DNA from 2 places in the Brevibacillus nigriterrae genome. Region 2 is predicted to be linked to the other one. Evidence: riboswitches for the same ligand, from Rfam matches in the RefSeq annotation. Region 2 holds a riboswitch; the other holds the start of a gene.
The links. Region 2 has a riboswitch for FMN ahead of ribD (bifunctional diaminohydroxyphosphoribosylaminopyrimidine deaminase/5-amino-6-(5-phosphoribosylamino)uracil reductase RibD). Riboswitches for the same ligand answer to the same signal wherever they lie in the genome.

Region 1 (11,647 bases), on a different contig from region 2:
TCAAGCCATGTTCTTCTGCTAAACGTACAAAGTGCTTGCGCAACTCGTAATGATACGGGCCAGATGAATCTTTCGCACAAATAGAAACACAATATTCATCCGTTGTTTGCCCATCCCCGATTGCACCCATGTCAACAGCTACATACTCCACTACTTGCGAAGGAATATTCGAGTTTCCGCCATACCCGATTTCTTCATTATTACTAATTAGAAAATGGGTGGTGTATGGTAAAGTTGTCGCTGTATCCTTCAGATGTTGAATAATACCGAACAAAATGGCAACACTTGCCTTGTCATCCAGATGGCGGGACTTGATAAAACCACTCTCTGTAACAGTCACTCGTGGATCAAAGGAAACGAAGTCACCTACACGAATGCCCAGTGCAAGTACGTCTTCTTTGGAGGTTACCTTCTCATCGAGACGAACTTCCATCAGATTTTCTGTACGCTCCATCTTCTCTGCTTCACGTCCATATACATGAACTGAAGCTTTGGTCGTAAGAATCGTGCCTGTATAAATTCGTCCGTCCCCTGCTTCAATCTGGCAGTATTCACCCTCAACTGCATTCCAACTAAAACCGCCAATCAACGCCAGTTTCAGTCTGCCGCTAGGCTTGATCTCTTTGACCATCGCACCCAATGTATCTACGTGCGCTGTTAGCAAACGATGTTTCTCATCATCCGCTCCAGGAATAGTGGCGATGATTGCACCTTTTTTCGCACGAGTGAATTGTACTCCCAAGCGCTCGAGTTCCTGAGCAATCCAGCCCATAATTTTTTCCGTATTACCAGAAGGACTTGGTATGTTAGCCAGTGTACAAAACGTTTGAATCATCGTATCAATTGGTAATCGACTCATTGCAACTCTCCCTTTCGTTATTCATCGTATCTATTTCTGCTTGTGTTCTTTTATGTATTCGAGTATTTCCTGCACATGACCCTTTACCTTGACTTTCGGCCAAATCCGTGCAATCTTTCCTTCCTCATCAATCAGGAACGTGGCACGTTCAATCCCCATATACTCTCTGCCGTACATTTTTTTGAGCACCCAAACCCCGTACTCCTCCGCCACTTTGTGATCGGTATCTGCCAAGAGCGGGAAGGGCAGTTCATGCTTTAGCGTAAATCGATCATGCAACTTCACTTCATCAGGACTGATACCTATGACGACTGTGTTATATTTACCAAAATCCGAGTGAAAATCACGAAAATCGCACGCTTCTGTTGTACAACCAGGTGTTAAATCTTTAGGGTAGAAATACAGGACGACATTTTTTCCCCGCAAATCATGAAGTGAAATCGTCTGATGATTACTTGCTTCCAATGTAAAATCGGGTGCATCTTGTCCGATAGAGATCATCTGCTTCCCCTTCCTTACTGTAAGTAGAGTCTGTATTATTTTAACAAAAGAAATCATCCTATGAAAGAATCAAACCTTGTCCATTGCGCATCCTTCAATTAAGAGATACAATATAATAATGTAAATTAAAATTATAAAGAAATATTAAATGATGCTAGTAGAATCTGGACGGTGAAATCGTTAATGAGAGAGTTTTACGATGTGACAGACCCGGAAGCGCTTAAATGCCTGGCGATCCCTGAGCGTGTGAAAATCCTTGAATTGTTTGAAGATCTCGAACCACGTACAGCAAAACAAATTGCAACTGAGCTTGGTGAAAATGCTGCCCGCTTACATTACCATGTGAAAGAACTGGTTCGTGTGGGTTTGCTTGAACAAGTTGATACTCGTGTAAAAGGTTCGATTGTTGAAAAATATTACCAACCAATTGCCAAAGTGATCACGGTAAACCTGCGTGTCATGATTGAAGAGAATGCGCAGCAATTGGGCGATGTGATGTTCTCACCGATTCGCACTACTGAAAAAGACCTCATGCGTACACTGAATCACTTTGTTGCAAGTGATGTGGATATGCGTAAAGAATACCAGGATACGTTTGCCTATAATGTAACTGAAGTATTTTTGACTAAGGAAGAGCGCAATACCTTTGTTAGCGAATATAATGCGCTTATCCGTAAATACAAAGATCTTAAAAGTACGACCGACCGTCGTAAATTCAAGATTTTAAACATGCTCTTCCCTCTCTCCGCTCCAGATCCGACTGATGATGCTGATGAGCCATTCATTGATGCAGATGAACTGTAAATTAACAGTATAAACAAAAGGAGCATTCCGCTTGGATGCTCCTTTTATTCGTTTTATACACTCATCCGAAGACGTGGTGATAACTTCACATAAATCAGATAGGCAACAATGGCCACCGCAATACCCTTAATCATATTAAATGGAGCAATCCCTTTGATGATCAATGACCACAAGCTGCTCATTTGGAAGGTTTGAAGCAGGGCATCAACCGGCATGGAGTACAAAGCAGCATAAGCCGGAATCAAAACGAAGTAATTCGCAATCGACATGATCACTGTCATCAGTATAGTACCCACCGACAACCCCACTGCAAAGCCAAGTTTGTTGTTTATCATCCGTTGAATCATAATCGCTACGGAAATATAACTGGCTCCAGCAATAAAATTCGCAATTTCCCCAACTAACAAACCATCTGTATTTTTCAACAACAAATGCAATATATTCTTGATCAGTTCAATCATTATGCCCGCTACTGGACCAAACATCAGACCACCAATTAACCCTGGCAAGGTACTGAAATCAAGCTTCAAAAAGGTGGGGATCAATGGCAGCGGAAATTCAAGATACTGAAGAATGAAGGCAACCGCTGCAAAAAGCGGAATGGCTACCAACTTTCTCGTTTTTGCCAATTGACCTACATGTTGTGTTTGTTGCATGTGACCATCTCCTCTTATTGTTTTCCCTTCTTTTGAGGAATGGCAACAGTTTGACGCCACGACCTTCCGCCAACAAACAACAAGCCCCCGAAGCTAAGTAACTTCGAGGGCATCGCAGTAGCTAGACGAGACCTATGCAAAACGATACGAGAAACCAAAGACACTTCATAGAAATGAAGAGCCCCTTCGCTTCTGCCAGTCGCATAAGCAAACAAGCACGTGAACAAACGTACTGTCGTCATCCTTCTCCCATCCAGACTGTACTGTCGGCTCTGGATTCTCACCAGATCCTGCACTCTTACCCATCGAAAGGCTTGAGGCTCGCGGGCTTACACTTTTGTGATCACCGCCGGTCGGGAATTACACCCTGCCCTGAAGGAATATGTGATTTTCACGTGGCTATTATACTAGGAAAAGAACAACCTTGACAATACTATTCTTTCTCAAGCGTCAGGAACCCGCTCCACGATACTTTTTCACTCCCCAGTTCCAGATCATGATTCCCAGCGAAAAGAAGATAATCCCCATGACCGGAGTGAGCATCGTGTAGGTGTACCAGGTTTCTTTACGAAGAAAGTAGGCCGATGGATAAAAGCCTACGAACGCAAATGGCAGAATCCATTTCAGAATAAACTGGATCACATTGTTGTACACGTTGATTGGATAGCGTCCATAGTTTTGGATATTCCAGATCATCGGAGCGATTCCCGTTCTCGAGTCAGAAAAGAAACTGACAGCTGCAATCGCCGTATAGACACCTGCGTAGATGAAAACGGCACTGATCACCAAAACAATAAACACGAGAACATCGTACCAGACAAACTCCAGATCCAACTGAACAGCTGCATAACCCATAATAATCATCCCTGTAATGACACCGAATATCCGGTCAGGGGCAATCGATTCCAAACAAATCTGCACCAGATTATGTACTGGGCGGGTTAGCACCCGATCCATCTCTCCACGGATGATATATCGTTCGTTAAAGTCCCAGAACCCAAAAAACATCGTAAACAGAGCGTAGGGAATCAGGAAAAAACCGTAAATAAAAATAATCTCGTCACGAGTCCAGTCTTTCAATGTGGAGACGTGCTGGAATACAACCAGAATAAAAATCAGGTTAATCACTTCAAAGACAAGATTTGAAATCAACTCACCGACAAAATCCATCCGGTAGGTTAATCGTCCTTTAAAATACTGACTGAGATACTGACTAAATAACACATAGGTTTGTCTCATCAGATTACCCTCCTTGCACGACGAGCTTGTATCTCGCACGACGCCACAGAATTGTAATCGGCAACAACAGAAGAAGGACCCACATCACTTGCAGCCCGATCACTTCCCACGCTTTATCTGCACCAATCGCCCCTGCAAAAATCATACTGGGGTAATAGTTAATCGCCTGGAAAGGAAGAAAGTGCAGAATCGATTGTGCCCACAAAGGGAAAAAGCTGATCGGCAGGATTAATCCGGACAACAGGTCCGATACAACGCGCTTCGCCCGCATCATCCCTTCATTTTTCAGGAAGAAAAAGGTTAGCACACCTGTCAGTAAATTAATCTGTGTATTGATTACGAATGCCATCATCAAACTTAGCAAATAGATTCCCCACGTCTGTAGTGAGGACGGGAAATGAACCGGAATAAACAGGCTGACGAGAAAAATCCCCGGTGCGGCAAAAAACAGGAAACGAAAGATCCCTTCCCCCAATGCTTGCGCCGTCTTCACAGACAAATAGTTGTAAGGACGGATCATCTCGATGGCTACCTTTCCTTCCCTCACTTCCTGGGCGATCTCCTGGTCAATATTATTGAAATAAAAAGCTCGGGACATCCAGGCAATCGCAACGTAAGCCGTCATTTGAATCGAAGTCATTCCAGCCAAATTCTGTTGCTCGCCGTAAATAGCTCCCCACAAGAAGTAATAAGCGCCAATGTTGATCCCATAAATAATGATTCCACTGTAATAGTTTACTCGATAGGCCAACATCGTCAGGAAACGAATTCGTATTAGCTCTGCGTATAACTTACCCATAGCTCGCAACCCCATTATCCGTACTGTAAATGTTGCGAACGATATCCTCGGTGCTTGATTCCATAATTTTGACGTCACTTACTTCCAACGCCGTCATCACCGTAGAAAGAAGAAACGGAAGCATTTCCTGACTTCGCTTCAGCACAACTCGAATGGCATATTCATTCTCCACTTCCAGCTCACAGGGCAAATCAGTAAGAACAACACGCAGTTGATCGAGGGAAATCTTGCGTTTGAACTGAAAAACGACCTCTGTCCCTCCGCCCCACTTCTCCTTCAAGTCTGTGAGCTGCCCGTCAAAGATAAGTTTGCCTTGGTCCATTACAAGCACTCGTTTACAAAGCGCTTCAATATCTGACACATCATGCGTGGTAAGCAGAATGGTCATTTTCTCCGTTTCATTTAAGTTCTTGAGGAATTCACGAATCTTTTGTTTCACCAAAACATCCAGACCAACTGTCGGTTCATCCAAAAACAACAAGGCAGGCTTATGAATCAGTGAAGCTGCAATTTCACACCGCATCCGTTGACCCAAACTGAGCTTGCGTACCGGTTGATTGATAAATGAACCAATGTCCAACTCTTCAATTAAGCGGTCGAGCCACAGTTTACCCGCCGTCTCTTCCATTTGATACACATGACGAAGCAAACGGAACGACTCCATCGGCGATAAATCCCACCATAGTTGTGAGCGCTGACCAAATACAACCCCGATAGATTTCACGTATTTCTCCCGTTCCTTGAAAGGAACATAGCCGTTAATTTGAATCTCCCCATCTGATGGAGTCAAAATGCCCGTAAGCATTTTGATTGTCGTCGATTTCCCAGCCCCATTCTCACCAATCAAGGCAAACATTTCGCCAGGCTCTACATCAAACGAAACACCATCTACTGCTCGAACCGTTTTATATTCACGATTAAACAAGTCTCGAAATGCTCCTGCAAGACCCGATCTCGCCTGATGGATGCGGAATACTTTCTGCAATCCTTTCACATGGATCATGACTGCACGTCCTCACTATATAAAAATTAAGTAACTTTACACTTGTAAGTGTATATTAGTATCCCATATTTTTGCAAAGCCCAAAATGCAAAACTCCCACATCATCAGGTGTGTTATCATAAGATTTGACTGTTCATCGATTGTATCAACGCAAGCCAGTAAAGAAGAAAGAGAGGAATACATAATGAATCGCGAAAAATCTCAACAATTATTTGAACAAGCTACCGGAGTCATTGTCGGTGGAGTAAATAGCCCTTCCCGTTCATTCAAGGCAGTTGGCGGAGGCGCTCCGGTTGTCATGGAGAGAGCAAAAGGCGCTTATTTCTGGGATGTAGACGGAAACCGATATATCGATTATTTGGCTGCTTACGGCCCTATCATTACAGGGCATGCTCATCCGCACATTACACAAGCAATCACCCGAGCAGCAGAGAATGGCACCCTCTACGGCACACCTACTCCTTGGGAAATTGACTTTGCTCACATGATCCGGGAAGCGATTCCCTCGATGGAGCTGATTCGCTTCAACAACTCCGGGACGGAATCTGTCATGACCTGCATCCGTGTCGCCAGGGCCTATACAGGCAGAACCAAAATTATGAAGTTCGCCGGATGCTATCACGGACATTCTGACCTAGTACTCGTCGCAGCAGGCTCCGGCCCATCTACTTTAGGTATTCCCGATAGCGCAGGAATTCCCCAAAGTATTGCAAATGAAGTAATTACCATCCCATTCAACGATCCTGACGCCTTCACGGATGCGATCAGTAAATGGGGAAATGAAACAGCAGCCATTTTAGTAGAACCAATTGTCGGCAACTTCGGAATTGTAATGCCACAGCCGGGCTTTTTGGAGCATGTATCCAAACTGGCGAAGGAACATGGCACCTTAGTAATTTATGATGAAGTAATCACGGCATTCCGTTTCTGTTATGGCGGCGCACAAAATCTGCTTGGCATGGATCCCGATTTAACAGCGTTAGGCAAGATCATTGGCGGCGGACTTCCGATCGGCGCATACGGCGGTAAGCGGGAAATCATGGAACAGGTGGCTCCGCTGGGACCTGCGTATCAAGCAGGAACGATGGCTGGTAATCCTGCATCAATCTCGGCAGGAATCGCTTGCCTGGAGGTGCTGAAACAACCAGGTGTATATGAAGAATTGGATCGATTGGGCGGTATTCTGGAGAATGGAATCCGAGAGGCTGCGGACCGCCACCATATTACCATTCAAATTAACCGTGTAAAAGGAGCACTTGCCGTTTATTTCACGGATCAACCGGTGACGGATTATGAAGGGGCACAGAATGCAGATGGTGAACAATTTGCACGCTTCTTCCGTCTTCTGTTGGACGAAGGCATTTGCCTTGCACCATCCAAATACGAAGCATGGTTCGTCACAACTGCACACACCGAAGAGGACATCAGAGAAACCATCGCCGCAGTGGACCGTTCCTTTGCTAAATTAAACCGATAAGATCATTTCTGTTGTTGGACATACTACTTGTGACTTCGAAAACTCGGGCGGTGAACGCCTGTAATAGGAGGTACATATGTCCAAAGGCGAAAAGTCTTTTCCACAAGCTCCTGAAAAAACAATTCAAGACCCAAAAATGGGCTCAAAAATGATGGAGGTCACAGGTTTCCAGAAGCCCCGCCTGACCGAGCATCATAAACCACAGGAAAGCAAATGACCATCTGTGGAATAAACATGCAATCACAACTTGAACACCCTTCGCTTCATGAAGGGTGTTTTCTATTATTATCGCTTTATTTCCATTTATCGCTTTCACGTGATAACAAGCTACACGATGTATACCGTATTCATTTTATGGATAAAACGGAATTTTCATTCTCTTCTGCACATGTAGAAATAGCCGTACGTTCTTTTCAGTAAATATTGTTTTATCAACAAAATCCGAATGAAATTTTCATTTTTAAAAACAAAATTCGTCATTCGCCTATATTTCTCACGGAAGAGAATAAAATATTTTTCGCATAAAAACGCTTACATTCGTATAATTAACCACAAGCATTCTTGTTTAGCCCCTTTATTCATGTTATTCTTATGGTACTTTTACTGGAAAGGACTAAAGTGTGCGTCCAGTGGATCTTTCATGAAGGAGGTGGAGGGTCAGTCTATCTGACCAAACAATGGAGAGAAAAGAGAAAAGAGAAATCATTGAGCAATTCCAAGGTTATCAAGCGATTGAACATGATAGCTGTGGAATTATCTGTATCATCGAAAAATCGGGGAAGGCCTCTCGAAAGAACCTGGACGAAACCATCCGCTCCCTTATCCAAATGGAACACCGCTCCGGCTTTATTGATGGAGAAGGTGATGGTTGCGGATTGCTTACAGATATTCCACGTGTGCTGTGGAGCCAGTATCTGCACCAAGCAAATCTGGAGGCAGAACTTAGCTTTAGTTCCCGTTTTGCTGTTGCACATATATTCGTACCTCGCAAAGATCACGATGAATTGGCAGTAAAAGAAGGCATTCGCCAAATTTTTGCTAACCATCAATTGCACATCGTATTAGAACGTGTCGATCAGGTGCATTCCGAGGTTCTCGGCAAAAATGGTAAACTCGATGAGCCTTCCTTCTGGCAAATCGCTATCATTCCACAAGAGAATGCTCCTTTTGCCGAAGGTGCCGCCTATGCTGCCCGATTATTTGAAGCTCACGTAGCGATCGAGGAACAATACAATGTTCATGTCGCTTCCCTGAGCCCTTATTCTGCCGCTTATAAAGTGATGGGCGCTGCCAATATCCTGCCCAAGTACTTCGCCGATCTGAATCACGCTGATTTTGCTACAAGCGTAACCATTGGTCATAATCGTTATTCAACAAATACACTGTCTAACTTTTTCCGTGTCCAACCATTCTCCCTGTTAGGACATAACGGTGAAATCAACACCATCAGCAAGCTGGAAGAAGAAGCTGAAATGCTTGGTGTTCCACTGGTTGTGGGCGGAAGTGATTCCCAAAATCTAAACAGAACAATCGAAACATTCATTCATCGATATCGATTTAGTTTATTTGAAGCATTGGAGGTCGTTTTCCCTCCTATTCACCATGAGATGAAAGGCTTCTCTCAGGATCTTCAGGATTTGTACGTGACCTTGCGCCAAGCTTGGGGGCACTTTGCACAAGGGCCTGCCGGGATCGTTTCTCGCTATGGTCATGAGTGCGTATTTAGCGTGGATTCACTTGGTTTGCGCCCGCTCTGGATGGTGGAGAGCGAAACTTCCTTTTACTTCTCTTCTGAACAAGGGGTCATAAACGTTCGGGACATGGTCAGAGAACCGAAATCAATTGCACCTGGTGAAAAAGTAGGGATCACTCTATTGCCAAATGAAGGAATTGAAGTCGTTTATCATCATGACCTCCAACAAAAAGTATTAGAGCGTTTCCGTGAAAAAGCAGAATTCAGCGGAAGCCGTTCTCATCTCTACTTTGATTACAAAGCAGAATCGTGCACTGCTGAACCTGATATGCCGGAACCAACTTCTGCGGTATTCAGCGCCTTCGGTTGGGATCGTGAACAAATTCAATTAATTGAACAGATCGCCTCCAATGGCGTGGAACCAATCCGCTCGCTCGGGCATGACGGTCCACTTGCTGCGCTCTCCAAAGAACGTCAAAATATCGCTGACTTCATCAAGGAAAGCGTAGCCGTCGTAACCAATCCAGCCATTGACCGTGAGCGGGAGATCGAACATTTCTCTACTCGTGTCATCATTGGTCCACGTGCGGAATTTTCATCAAAACAAGTTTCCGGCAAACGCATTGAATTGCCTTCGCCTCTTTTATTCGAGGGACAATCACTTCAGCAGCTTGCTCAGGATCAAGGAACATACACACTGGAACAACTGGTGATGACCTTTAACGACAACCCTTCTAGCGTCGTCATCCTGTCAACCCATTTTGCTGAAGAAGAAGGGCTCGCAGCAGGTCTCGAACGGATTGCACAAGAAGCTGTGCAAGCGGCTAAAAATGGTGCTGCACTGCTTTTGCTGGACGACACGCAAGCACATAGAGACGGTCATTGCTGGATTGATCCATTGCTTGTGACCGCAAAAATTGATAAAGCATTGAAAACGAGTGAGACAACGGACGGGTCGAATCTGCGCCGTAAGTGCAGCATTATCGTTCGCTCCGGGGCAATCCGCTCGCTCCATGATATCTGTTTGCTGCTCGGATCAGGTGCGGACGCACTCTCTCCTTACGTCCTGTTTGCACTTGGATACGCCAAGGGACAAACAAAATCGGTAGCAAACCTGTACACGACGCTGACTAAAGGCATCGAGAAAGTCATTTCTACCATTGGTATCCATGAATTGCGGGGCTATGGTCGTTTGTTCTCTTCAATCGGGCTTCATAAAGACGTAGCCAACGTATTGTCTATCGTAAACTTCTGCGGCTCAGAACAGGCTGGCACATCGTTTAGTGATTTGGAAGCAGACAGCAAACAGCGTGCCCTTGATTTTGCCAATGAAGGCGCTCGTGAAAGCAAAACATTTCATATCTTCCCACGTCTGTGGAAGCTGATCGGGCAAATTGCTGCTGGTGAAATTCCTTATGCAGACTATGCGTTAAAACTGGACGAAACCGAACGTGAAAATCCGATTGCGATTCGTCATTTGACAGACATTCAATTCGAAGGAAGTACTCCGATCGAGCCAGAAGCGGTAAACATCGGGGTTGGCGATCATTCGCTGCCGTTTATCATTTCTTCCATGTCATTCGGATCGCAAAACGAAACCGCCTTCCGTGCCTATGCGGAAGCAGCCGATCAACTGAACATGATCAGCATGAACGGTGAAGGCGGCGAAATCAAAGACATGTTGGGCAAATATCCGCGTACACGGGGAATTCAGGTGGCGTCCGGACGTTTCGGGGTCAATATTGAATTGGCTAACTCTTCATACCTGTTGGAAATCAAGATTGGTCAAGGAGCAAAACCGGGCGAAGGCGGCCATTTGCCTGCTTCCAAAGTTACCGAGAAAATTGCAGCGGCACGTAACGCAACAGTGGGCTCAGATTTGATCTCACCTTCCAACAATCACGATATTTACTCCATCGAAGACCTTGCTCAAATGATCACTGAATTAAAAACAGCAAACGCACAGGCAAAAGTGTGTGTAAAGGTTCCTATCGTTCCCAACATCGGTACCATTGCGGTGGGCGTAGCCAAAGCAGGTGCGGACTACATTACCCTGTCAGGTTTTGATGGTGGTACTGGTGCTGCTCGTGTCCATGCTCTGCAACACGTCGGACTCCCTGCTGAAATCGGTGTGAAAGCTGCACACAACGCCCTTCTTGAAGCAGGATTACGTGACCAGGTGGAAATCTGGGCAGACGGCGGTGTGAAAAGTGCTGCAGACGTAATGAAGCTGATGCTTCTCGGTGCTAACCGTATCGGATTCGGTACACTGGCAATGATTGCTGTTGGTTGTACTACGTGCCGTGGTTGTCACCTTGATACATGTCACGTCGGGATTGCTACGCAAATTGACTCGATGGAAGAAGCTCACGAGAAAGGGCTCCGCCGCTTCGTGCCTCGTCAGCTTGACCTTGCTATTAACGGGTTAAAACGATTCTTTACTTTATTCGGTGAGGAAGTACGCAGTATTACGGCTGAACTAGGATTTTCAAATACTCAAGATCTGGTTGGCCGTTCTGACTTATTAGTGCAGGCTCGTGGCTTGAACCAAATGGATCTCGCCGCATTGCTGGCTGTGCATCCACTATCCTCACAAGTAACGTTTGCCAATCAATC
Region 2 (11,647 bases):
TTAATCCGGGCGAAGTATTCTTTATCTACTTTTTTCTTGGGCGAAAGCAGACTGTGCGATAGCTGCCCATCGTTGGTGAGAAGGAGAAGACCTTCTGTATCGATATCGAGGCGCCCGACAGGATGTACTTTGATTGCCCATTCAGTCGGTAACAGATCGACAACTGTTTGATGTCTGGGATCTTCTGTTGCTGAGATGACACCAGGTGGTTTATTTAACATGACATAAACCCAGCGTTTGAAATTAAGTGGTTCACCATCGACAACAATGGTTTGTTCTTCAGGGATTACGTGCATTCCCGGGTCTGTTGCCACTTCACCGTCAACTTCAATAATTCGTAGTTTCACCAGTTGCTTTACTTCTTTACGAGTGCCCAGCCCCATACTGGCTAGGACTTTATCTAATCGTTCACGTTTCATTGATTCGATTTCCTCACTTTACCTGCATCATATGTTTAATATTGTCCTATTGGATGGTGAAATGCAAGGATGTGTTAGGAAGAAGCCTGATTTACTTTGCCTTGATTTTTCATTTTGCCCAATATCAGTACACCAGCTACAATGGCAATCGTTAATCCCCACTTGAGCAGAGGATTTTCTACGAAGAAACCTTTTAGGAACGGCTCGTCTACGATCATTTTGGTCGCTGTCCAAGCGAGAACGGCTGAACCAATATAGATAATCGAAGGGTAACGCTCCACCCATTTCAGGATTAACGTACTTCCCCAAACTACAATCGGCACACTGATTAAAAGTCCCAACACCACCAGCAAGAAGCTGCCATGTGCTGCGCCGGCAACAGCAAGCACATTATCCAATCCCATAACGGTGTCTGCAATAATAATCGTTTTAACGGCACCCCACAGATTTTGTCCCGCTTGCAAATTGCTGTGATCTTTTTCTTCAACGAGAAGCTTATAGGCAATCCAGATGAGCATCAAGCCTCCGAAGAGCAACAGACCGGGAATTTTCAATAACCATACGACGGCAAGAGTTAAAAGTGAACGAATGGCAATGGCTCCAAGAGTACCCCAAAAAATAACCTTTTTTTGCTGATCTTTCGGCAGGTTTCGTGCGGCTAGGCCGATTACGATGGCATTATCTCCAGCTAAAACCAGGTCAATGACAACGATAGCAAGCAATGCAGACCAGAAATCGGGTGTAAATAGGAAATCCATGAAGAACACTCCTTTGCTTTTCATATTCAATATTTGCGTAAAGCCCCTTCTTTATGAAAAAGAAGCTTTACAGTGGGTACATCAAGCAAAGGTCTTGCAAACAACCTGAGGTTGCCAATAAAACCGGGGAAGAATTCCCGTATTGACGGCTTTACTGTAGCTGCTACTCCCCTTTGTAAAAAAGAACGGAAGCGGATGGTTACGTCGTGATGAGTTGATACTTGTCTTTCAAGCTTTGTGGTGCTGTCTTAACGATTTGTTGCAGAATAAACGTGAGAACCATGACATCGTCCAGAATGCCAAAGAACATCAGGAAATCCGGGATGGCATCAAAGGGAAACAGGGCGTATCCGACAAGCAGCAAAACGGAAAACAGCTTCTTTGGCAAGGGTACCTCTCGAGATGAGAAGAAATCCAGCAGGAACGGAACAAATCGTCTAATGTTCAGAATGAATTTTACTCTTCGAAAAAATCGAACCATCCATGTCTCCTCCTTGCAATAAAAAATGACCCTTACCAGTGCGGTAAAGGTCATCATAAAAATAAATACCTCTACCAGTCTCTCGGTAAAGGTCTCGCTAACAACGTGTGTTGCCAACAAAGCCGAGGGGGACACCCTGGAATGACGACTTTGCTGTACAGCTACTCCCCTTTAGAAGGAAGATATTAAGATTTATTTATATGATAAGTGGGAATAATGCAGTTAGTCAATACCTAAATGTGTAAAAGAAAACTATAATTTTTCCTTCTTTGTATGCTATACTTGCCCTAATTGAAAAGCAACCTTCAGGGCAGGGTGAAATTCCTGACCGGCGGTGATGACGTAAGTCTAAGCCCGCGACTCACCACTCGGGATCAAAGTGTGGTGACTGACTTGGTGTGAATCCAAGGCCGACGGTATAGTCCGGATGGGAGAAGGTATTTGTAGCTGTTTTCCTTTTTTAAACGAAAAGGTGAAACAGCTTGTTCCCGTATGCCCTAATTCACATTAGGGCATTTTTCTTTTTCTGAAGAGAAGGTGCAATTCAATACAAGAACCACCATGTCATAAAGAAAGGAGGACGAATAGTTGAGAGATGCAGACTTTATGAGGACGGCAATCGAACTGGCGAAAAGCACAACGGGTCAAACTAGCCCCAATCCCATGGTAGGAGCAATTGTTGTAAAAGATGGCGCGATCGTTGGAGTGGGAGCTCATCTCAAAGCAGGAGAACCACATGCAGAAGTACACGCCTTACGTATGGCTGGAGAAAAGGCGCAAGGTGCTACGATTTATGTCACCCTTGAGCCATGCAGTCATCATGGGAGAACACCTCCATGCGTAGAAGCGATCATCCGTGCAGGGATATCCCAGGTGGTTGTGGCAACAGTTGATCCCAATCCGCAGGTGGCAGGACGGGGCGTAAAGATGCTGCAGGAGGCGGGTCTGGACGTGAGAGTAGGCGTGCTGGAGGCGGAGGCACACGAATTGAACGAGGTATTCTTTCACTACATCACGACGGGAAAGCCTTTCGTCACAGTGAAAACAGCGAGTACACTCGACGGGAAAATTGCAACGGGAAGCGGGAATAGCAAGTGGATTACCGGGGAACAGGCGAGAGAAGAAGTCCATCTCATGAGACACCGTCATGACGCCATTTTGGTCGGTGTAGGTACGGTGATTCAGGATAATCCTGCGCTTACAGCCAGAGTAAACGAGCAAGGAAGACAACCGGTTCGCGTCATCCTTGATACGCATCTGCGTATTCCGATGACAGCAAGGGTAATCACAAATAGTGAAGCTCCTACATGGATTATTACTTCAAAAAATGCTTCACCTGAACGAATCACGGCGCTAACTTCCGGGCACGTACATGTGATTGTACTGGACAGTGAGGCCGTAACGATTCAAGCGGTTCTACAAGTATTAGGGGAAAACGGCATTACTTCGCTTTTTGTAGAAGGTGGCAGTGCTGTAAATGGATCGTTTCTTCAAGAAAAGGCGATCAATAAAGTAATCAGCTATCTTTCCATGAAGCTAGTCGGTGGAGCACTTGCTCCTACAGCTTTTGGCGGGGAAGGCTATACAACGATGAATGAAGCGGTCAGGTTAAACAAGGTGACCGTTGAGCAGGTTAGTGAAATGGATTGGCGGGTTTCCGGGTACCCTGTTTGGGACAATGACGTGCTGTAATTGCGCAAGAGGAAGTGAAGGGTATGTTTACAGGAATTATCGAGGAAGTTGGCTGGATCGAAAGAGTCGAAGGAGGGTCACAGGCAGTCAAGCTTACCGTAAGGGGCAAGAAGGTGCTCGAAGGGGTTAGTCTCGGGGACAGTATTGCTGTTAACGGCGTTTGTTTGACTGTTACAAGGTTTACCGGGACATCGTTTGTTGTCGATGTAATGCCAGAGACACTTCGCAAAACCAGTTTGAGTCGGGTACGACCGGGAATACCTGTCAACCTGGAGCGGGCCATGGCTTTGGGAGATCGCTTTGGCGGGCATATCGTATCTGGGCACGTGGACGGAATTGGTACGATTTTTTCTCGCCAATCGTATGGCAATGCGATACTTTTCCGAATTACGGCTTTGCGAGAACAACTAAAATACATGGTCCCCAAAGGGTCGATCACAATTGATGGAATCAGCCTGACCATTATCGATGTAACAGAAGAAGATTTTACGATTTCCATTATCCCGCACACCCTTGAGCATACAAACTTACGGATTAAGCAGCCAGGGGATATTGTGAATCTTGAGAACGATATGTTAGCGAAATATGTTGAACGGTTACTCACGTGGCAGACGGATGACAGACAGCAGGCAGGGGACAAAGCGCATCTCGGCCTGGAATACCTAAAGGAACACGGGTTTGCCTAAAGGGTAGGAAGTTCAAAAAGGCCGGAGACTCCAGGAGGAAGCTGATGTTACATTCAATCGAAGAAGCACTAGCTGATTTGCGAAATGGGAAAGCAGTAATAGTTGTAGACGATGAAGATCGTGAAAATGAAGGGGATTTTGTCTGCATGGCAGAAGCGGCTACTCCCGAAATGATCAACTTCATGGTTACGCATGGGAGAGGTCTCGTGTGTGTGCCAATCTCAGAAGAGCGGGCAGAATCATTAGGGCTCAAACCAATGGTAGCCAATAACACGGATAAGCAAGGAACGGCATTTACCGAATCAATCGATGAAATATCTACACATACAGGTATCTCATCCTTTGAACGTTCACGCACGATTCTGGCGATGATTGACCTGGCGAAAGGAGCTTCTGACTTTCGAAGACCCGGTCACATTTTCCCGCTTGTTGCCAAAAAAGGCGGGGTATTGCGAAGAGCAGGTCACACGGAGGCAGCAGTTGACCTGGCACGATTGGCAGGAGGATTTCCGGCGGGAGTTATTTGTGAAATCTTGAATGAGGATGGGACGATGGCTCGATTGCCCCAGTTAGCTGAAATTGCCCAGCGCTTTGATCTCAAGCTGATTTCCATTGAGCAGTTAATCCAGTACCGAACCCAAAAAGAGAGTTTGGTTACAAGAGAAGTAGACGTCCAGTTGCCAACCGAGCATGGGGATTTCAGAATCGTCGCCTTCACCAATGAAGTGGACAACAAGGAACATGTTGCTCTGGTCAAGGGAGATATCACTACGGGTGAGCCTGTTCTGGTTCGGGTACATTCGGAATGTTTAACAGGAGATGTATTTGGATCATACCGTTGCGATTGTGGCCCGCAATTACATGCTGCGCTCAGGCAAATTGAGCAAGAGGGCAGAGGAATTCTGTTGTACATGCGCCAAGAGGGGCGTGGGATCGGGTTGATTAACAAGCTTCGGGCTTATCAATTGCAAGAACAAGGAATGGACACGGTCGAAGCCAATGAAAAACTGGGCTATCCGGCTGACTTGCGTGATTACGGGATAGGTGCGCAAATCCTTAAAAATTTGGGGGTAAGCCAAATCAGGCTAATGACGAACAATCCTCGCAAATTGAGAGGACTCAAAGGCTATGGATTAGAGGTAGTCGATCGAATTCCGATTGAAATAGCAGCACACCGTCACAATCAGCAATATTTACGCACGAAACACGAAAAACTGGGACATCTATTACAGATGATTAAGGAGTGAAGTATTCGATGAAAACATATGAGGGATATTTAGTCGGAACCGGATTGCGAATGGGGATTGTTGCTGGTCGATTCAATGAGTTCATTGTAAGCAAACTGGTAGGCGGGGCGACTGATGCGTTGAAACGGCACGGGGTTAACGAAGAAGATATCGAAATTGCCTGGGTACCGGGTGCATTCGAAATTCCGTTGATCGCACAAAAGATGGCAGAGTCAGGAAAATACGACGCTGTGATTACGCTTGGAGCGGTAATTCGAGGCTCTACTCCACATTTTGATTATGTCTGCAATGAGTGCGCAAAGGGTGTCGCATCGATTTCTTTGCGGACAGGCATCCCTACGATTTTCGGTGTTTTGACAACGGATAGCATCGAGCAGGCAATTGAACGGGCGGGAACCAAAGCTGGCAACAAAGGCTGGGAAGCGGCTACGGCGGCTATTGAAATGGCTTCTTTAAGTAAGCAATTCGCAAAGTAAGGATGTACCTCTAATCAGAACCATCTGGCAGGCAGTAAGCTTGTCAGGTGGTTTTGTCTATTTTGTGAACTTTATGAACTTAATTATGCTAATCGTCTTTATCCAACTTATGTTCGTAAACTATAAATTCTGAAAATTGGGTGATAAGATTCCTTCAAGAGAAAGTAAACGCTTTCAAAGGGGGAAGTTTCATGAAAAAGAATAAGTGGATTCTTGCATTAGCATCAGGTTTGTTAGCTGTAAGCTTGACTGCCTGTGGTGGCGGAGGAACGGCACCTGCAGGAGGGGGCAAAGATAGCGCTGCAAGTAAATATCCAGAGAAACCAATCATTGTAGTTGCACCATCTGGAGCAGGTGGCGGGTGGGATAAAACCGCACGTTCCTTTACCAAAGTTCTTTCAGAATCCAAAATTGTTGAGCAAACCATGACAGTCGAGAATAGACCGGGTGGCGGCGGAGCGGTATTCATGGCCGAATACGCAACACAGGACAAAAAGAATGATTACAAGCTTTTCGTAAGTTCTCCACCGATTCTGATCAATAATTTGAAGAAAGAAGGAAATAGCCCATACGGTTATCAAGATACGACTCCATTGGCACAGTTGACCAAAGATTACGGAGCAATCGTAGTAGCATCCGGTTCAAAATACGCTGATCTGAAGGCACTTATCGATGATTTGAAAGCTGATCCTACCAAAGTTACTTTTGCAGGTGGATCTGCACCGGGTTCCATGGACCATTTGGTTGCGGTACTGCCAGCATTTAAATCCGGAATCGACCCAAAATCCGTGAAGTATGTGTCTTATGATGGTGGTGGAGAGGCGATTGCTGCATTGCTCGGCGGCAACGCAGACGTAATCGCTACGGACGTATCCAGTGTGGGTGAATATCTGAAAGCAGGCAAAGTGAAAGTGCTGGCCGTTTCTGCAAAAGAAAGACTTCAAGGTAATTATAAAGACATTCCAACGATGAAAGAACAAGGGGTAGACGCTGACTTCACAATCTGGCGTGGTGTATTCGGTCCAAAGGAAATGTCAAAAGATGCAAATGCTTACTGGACAGAAAAAGTGAAAGCTCTCTCCGATAGTGATCAATGGGGTAAAGAGCTTCAAGCAAATGGTTGGGAGAAAGAATTCAAGAGCGGGGACGAATTCAAATCTTTCCTTGGCGAGCAAGAAAAATTGTTAAAAGAACTGCTGACCGCATTGAATATGGCGAAATAGTTATTTCGCTCCTGAGTAGGAGGGGAAGGGTCTGCTCTTCTCCTCTATTTACTCTCAGCAAAGGAGGTACAGAACGTGAGCAAGACATTTGATCGATTTGCAGCATTAGCTTTTTTGGCCATTGGTATAGCTTTTGCCATAGAAAGCCGAAATATTTCCGAAACTGCCTATGGCAGCAACGTTGGGCCCGATATTTTTCCGATGGGGCTTGGAGCTTTACTTGTCCTGTTAAGTATCAAACTTTTCACAGAAACATTGCGGTATAAAGATGCGAATAACAAAGGCAATGCCTTGGATTATAAAAGATTTGCCATCATTCTCGTCGCTGCTGTACTATATGGACTTTTTTTAGAGGATTTGGGCTATATCATCTCTACGTTCTTATTCTTGCTGGTTGGCTTTCAAACGATGGAAAAAGGAAAATGGATCTCAACCTTCATAATCTCGGGATTATTTGCAGGGGGAGTTTATTACGTATATGTTCACATTCTAGAAGGAACCTTACCCGGCTGGCCGGTCTGGCTAAGTTAAGGAGGAGGTCACAAGCATGAGTACAATGGGGTATTTACTTGATGGTTTCAGTGTTGCACTTCAATGGAATAATATACTATTCGCTTTTGTAGGTGTTTTGATCGGTACGGCTGTCGGGGTGCTCCCTGGGATTGGACCGATGAGTGGGGTAGCACTTTTGATTCCAGTTACAGCTTCATTTACAGGGGGATTACCTCCAGAAGCTGCGGCTACTAGTTCGATCATTTTACTTGCTGGTGTTTATTATGGAGCAATGTATGGAGGATCAACAACTTCGATTTTGCTCAATACGCCAGGAGAATCCTCTTCGGTGGCAACGGTATTGGATGGTTATCCTTTGGCAAAGCAAGGACGAGCTGGAGCTGCTTTATCGATTGCAGCCATCGGATCGTTTGTCGCAGGGATTGTTTCACTTGTAGGGTTAGTTTTTCTTGCGCGACCACTATCAGAAGTAGCTCTAAAACTTAGTCCTGCCGATGAATTTTCCTTGATGATTCTTGGGTTGTGTGCGCTTAGTGGATTGGCAGGGAAATCTACTACCAAGGCGTTGATCATGACTGTATTTGGCTTGCTGCTCGCCACGATTGGAATTGACGCTGTGTCTGGCGTTACACGTTTTACTTTTGAAATGCCACAATTGTATGGTGGACTGGAGTTCTTAACAGTAGCAGTCGGATTGTTTGCTCTTGGAGAAGTATTTAAAACGATTCTTGAAAAAGATACGAATAATGGTGAAATTGCCAAAATCAATAAATTGCTCCCTAGCAAGCAGGAGTTAAAAGACAGTGTTGGACCGATCATTCGTGGTTCACTGGTGGGATTTTTTAAAGGAATTGTGCCTGGTTCTGGAGCTACCTTAGCTTCTTTCCTTGCCTATCTATTGGAGAAAAAAATCAGTAAAAATCCGGAGAAGTTCGGAAAAGGAGCGATTGAAGGTGTTGCTGCTCCTGAATCAGCAAATAACGCTGCTTCGGGTGGAGCTATGATCCCCCTATTAACTTTGGGTATTCCCGGCACAGGGACTACAGCCGTATTGATGGGTGCTTTAATTATGTATAACGTTCAGCCAGGCCCGTTATTATTTGAAGAGCATCCATCCATTGCTTGGGGATTAATTGCAAGTATGTTTGTAGGAAATCTCATGCTGCTTATTCTCAATTTGCCTTTAGTGAAAATTTTTGCAAAATTGATTGAGACTCCAGCAAAATACCTGATTCCGATGATCATTGCCATTTCCTTCTTTGGAGTATATGCAGTACAAATGGCCACTTTTGATCTAATGCTTTTAATTGCTTGTGGTGTTGTCGGTTATTTCCTTGCGAAAAATGACTTCCCAATGGCTCCGCTTGTGTTAGGTCTTGTACTAGGTCCAATGATTGAAAATAATATGCGTCGGGCGCTTACCATTTCCAATGGTGATTTTATGGTCTTTATTGAAAAGCCAGTTTCCTTGATCTTTTTGATCATTGCTGTTTTGTGGATTACCGTACCTGTAATCATGAAGCTGAGAGGGAAAAAAGTGATTGTTAATGAGGAAGGCTAATCCAAATAGCTGATACGTAACGGCTTGTTTTAATTCCAATTGGGAGTTGAGCAAGCCGAATCGTGATTTACGGACTGTACACGTATGCAATGATTGATTACAGTTAGCTTACCCGTACTGGCGGCATTTTTGAAAAGGAGGTGGGACATCAATGAAGTTGCAATACAAGCTGATGCTGCTCATCTGTTCGTTGTTGTTTATCGTGATCGTCGCAATCGGTGCTATTTCTCAAATCATGCAGGCACGGGCGCTTAAAGAACAGATCGGATTGCGCGCATTGAATGTAGCTGTCACTGTGGCTTCCATTCCTGAAATCAAGAATGCTTTTAGCCAACGGGAGCCCTGGACTGTTATTCAGCCAATTGCGGAAAAGGTACGGCTGAGAACAGGTGCTGAATTCGTTGTAGTAGGAAACAGAGAAGGAATTCGATACTCCCATCCCATTTTTGAAAGAATCGGCAAGGAAATGGTTGGCGGAGATAATCATCCTGTTTTGGCAGGTCAATCGATCATTTCTGAGGCTGAGGGTTCCATGGGTCGCTCGTTGCGAGGAAAAGCACCAATCTTGGATGATGATGGGAATGTAATCGGAATCGTTTCGGTAGGTTTTCTTATCCGGAACATTGAAAATGAAGCCATCTATTCTCTGCATAGACTTATTTTGTTTGGCACAGCGATGCTTGTCTTGGGGATTAGTGGGGCCATTCTGATTGCCTACAACGTGAAACGATCAATTTTTGGTCTGGAACCGACGGAAATCAGCCGTTTGTACCAAGAGAAATTTGCCATTCTGGAATCGATTCGGGAAGGAATCATTGCCGTTAATACAAAGGGCACCATTACGTTGGCCAACCAAACGGCTGTCAAACTTTTGGGGCTAGCAGAAGGTACGGATATTACGGGGAAGTCCATCGCTGATTTCATTCCTACTTCACGTATGCTGGAAGTCACGCAATCGGGAAAAGCTGAATTTGATCAGGAGTTGGTGCTGGGAGACAATGTTGTCGTTGTGAACCGCCTGCCTATTTACGATCATAAATCTCGGATCATCGGAGCGGTGTCCAGTTTCCGAAGCAAATCCGAACTGTATCGCTTGACAGAAGAGGTCACACAAGTACGCAAATACGCAGAAGCCTTACGTGCACAGACCCATGAGTTCTCCAACAAGTTATACATGATATCTGGCTTGATTCAACTGGAATCCTATCAAGAAGCACTCGACGTTATTACACAGGAATCGAATGTTCAACAGAACTTGATTCAATTTATTATGAAGGAAATCCCTGATCCGATGATAGGCGGGCTGTTGATTGGCAAGTTTAATCGTGCCCAGGAGTTAAAGGTGAATCTAATTATCGATCGAGAGAGTTCCTTGCGGGATGTTCCCAAAGGGTTGGACCGTAATGCAATGGTTACGATTATTGGAAATCTGCTTGATAATGCCATGGATGCCGTCCTGGAAACCGATCATCTCGAAAAGGTCGTGACGATCTTTTTCACGGATTTAGGTGATGATCTGATTATTGAAGTAGGTGATAATGGGAAAGGGATTCGCGAGGAAGCAGCCGATAAAATATTTGAGTTGGGGTATTCAACTAAGAATGGCCTGGATCGAGGATTTGGACTGGCTCTGTTGAAAAAAGCAGTTTCACAATTACAGGGATATGTTACATTCTCCCGAAACACACTCGGTACGGGAACTCTTTTCACTGTCGTCATTCCTAAACATGCTGGTAAAGAAGGTGACCCGAAACATGCAGGGTGAGGCTGTTACAAGTAAAATATCGGTTTTGATTGTAGAAGATGATCACCGGATAGCTGAAATCAATCGTCGTTTTGTCGAGAAGGTAAGAGGTTTTGAGGTAGTAGGAATTGCAACCGATCAGACACAGGTAAAAGAGCAGTTGGAGATCCTCCAGCCTGATCTCGTCTTGCTGGATATTTACTTTCCCGATATGAACGGTCTGGAGTTGTTGCGATTCATACAGCAAGAGCATCGATCCTGTGATGTAATCATGATTACAGCCGGCAAAGAGGTAGAAAAGGTGACAGAAGCGATTCGTGGTGGAGCCTTTGACTATATCGTCAAACCTGTTATTTTTGCTCGATTTGAAGCCACTCTTGAGCGGTATCGGGATTTCTATTGGAGTATCAAGCGATTAAAGCAAGAGGGGCACCAAATCGATCAGGATGAAATTGATCAGCTTTTGCAAGTAAACAGCAGGAAGGGTGCAAAAGAATGCTACTTGCCGAAAGGAATCGATCCACTGACTCTTGATAAAGTAGAAGTAGTCCTGAAACAAGAGTCAACAGGAATTACTGTCGAGAAAATTTCCAAGGAAATGGGGATCAGCAGGTCAACAGCCAGAAGGTACCTGGAGTTTCTGGTAACGAAAGGGGAAGCAACCGCCGATATCTCTTATGGAGCCGTGGGAAGACCGGAGCGGGTTTATCTGTCAAAAGAGAAAATGTAAGATAGAATTTCTGAGAAAGACAAGCTTCCAAACAAAATACGGGGAGATGGAAGAACTTTGTTGGAGACAGCATTTTTTATTGGGCTTACTAAAATTATCCTTGTTAACTTGGTTTTA

Region 1: linked by a shared signal. The riboswitch ahead of ACPW7N_RS10060 (hypothetical protein) and the one ahead of ribD (bifunctional diaminohydroxyphosphoribosylaminopyrimidine deaminase/5-amino-6-(5-phosphoribosylamino)uracil reductase RibD) in region 2 are both predicted to bind FMN.

What each region holds. Positions count from the first base shown of each region.
Region 1 covers NZ_JBNCMT010000011.1:7,217-18,863, forward strand. Annotated here, with positions in the region: gene ACPW7N_RS10040 (M42 family metallopeptidase) at 1-859, opposite strand, end outside; gene bcp (thioredoxin-dependent thiol peroxidase) at 890-1,360, opposite strand; gene ACPW7N_RS10050 (helix-turn-helix domain-containing protein) at 1,544-2,164, shown strand; gene ACPW7N_RS10055 (ECF transporter S component) at 2,218-2,820, opposite strand; gene ACPW7N_RS10060 (hypothetical protein) at 2,835-3,062, opposite strand; FMN riboswitch at 3,058-3,204, opposite strand; gene ACPW7N_RS10065 (ABC transporter permease) at 3,271-4,059, opposite strand; gene ACPW7N_RS10070 (ABC transporter permease) at 4,064-4,858, opposite strand; gene ACPW7N_RS10075 (ABC transporter ATP-binding protein) at 4,851-5,861, opposite strand; gene ACPW7N_RS10080 (glutamate-1-semialdehyde 2,1-aminomutase) at 6,046-7,338, shown strand; gene ACPW7N_RS10085 (hypothetical protein) at 7,415-7,555, shown strand; gene ACPW7N_RS10090 (glutamate synthase-related protein) at 8,016-11,647, shown strand, end outside.
Region 2 covers NZ_JBNCMT010000019.1:16,528-28,174, forward strand. Annotated here, with positions in the region: gene ACPW7N_RS14870 (pseudouridine synthase) at 1-419, opposite strand, end outside; gene ACPW7N_RS14875 (TerC family protein) at 494-1,177, opposite strand; gene ACPW7N_RS14880 (YkvA family protein) at 1,377-1,658, opposite strand; FMN riboswitch at 1,956-2,101, shown strand; gene ribD (bifunctional diaminohydroxyphosphoribosylaminopyrimidine deaminase/5-amino-6-(5-phosphoribosylamino)uracil reductase RibD) at 2,247-3,350, shown strand; gene ACPW7N_RS14890 (riboflavin synthase) at 3,374-4,036, shown strand; gene ACPW7N_RS14895 (bifunctional 3,4-dihydroxy-2-butanone-4-phosphate synthase/GTP cyclohydrolase II) at 4,081-5,283, shown strand; gene ribH (6,7-dimethyl-8-ribityllumazine synthase) at 5,292-5,759, shown strand; gene ACPW7N_RS14905 (Bug family tripartite tricarboxylate transporter substrate binding protein) at 5,951-6,982, shown strand; gene ACPW7N_RS14910 (tripartite tricarboxylate transporter TctB family protein) at 7,058-7,513, shown strand; gene ACPW7N_RS14915 (tripartite tricarboxylate transporter permease) at 7,530-9,056, shown strand; gene ACPW7N_RS14920 (ATP-binding protein) at 9,208-10,821, shown strand; gene ACPW7N_RS14925 (response regulator) at 10,811-11,530, shown strand; gene ACPW7N_RS14930 (TerC family protein) at 11,591-11,647, shown strand, end outside.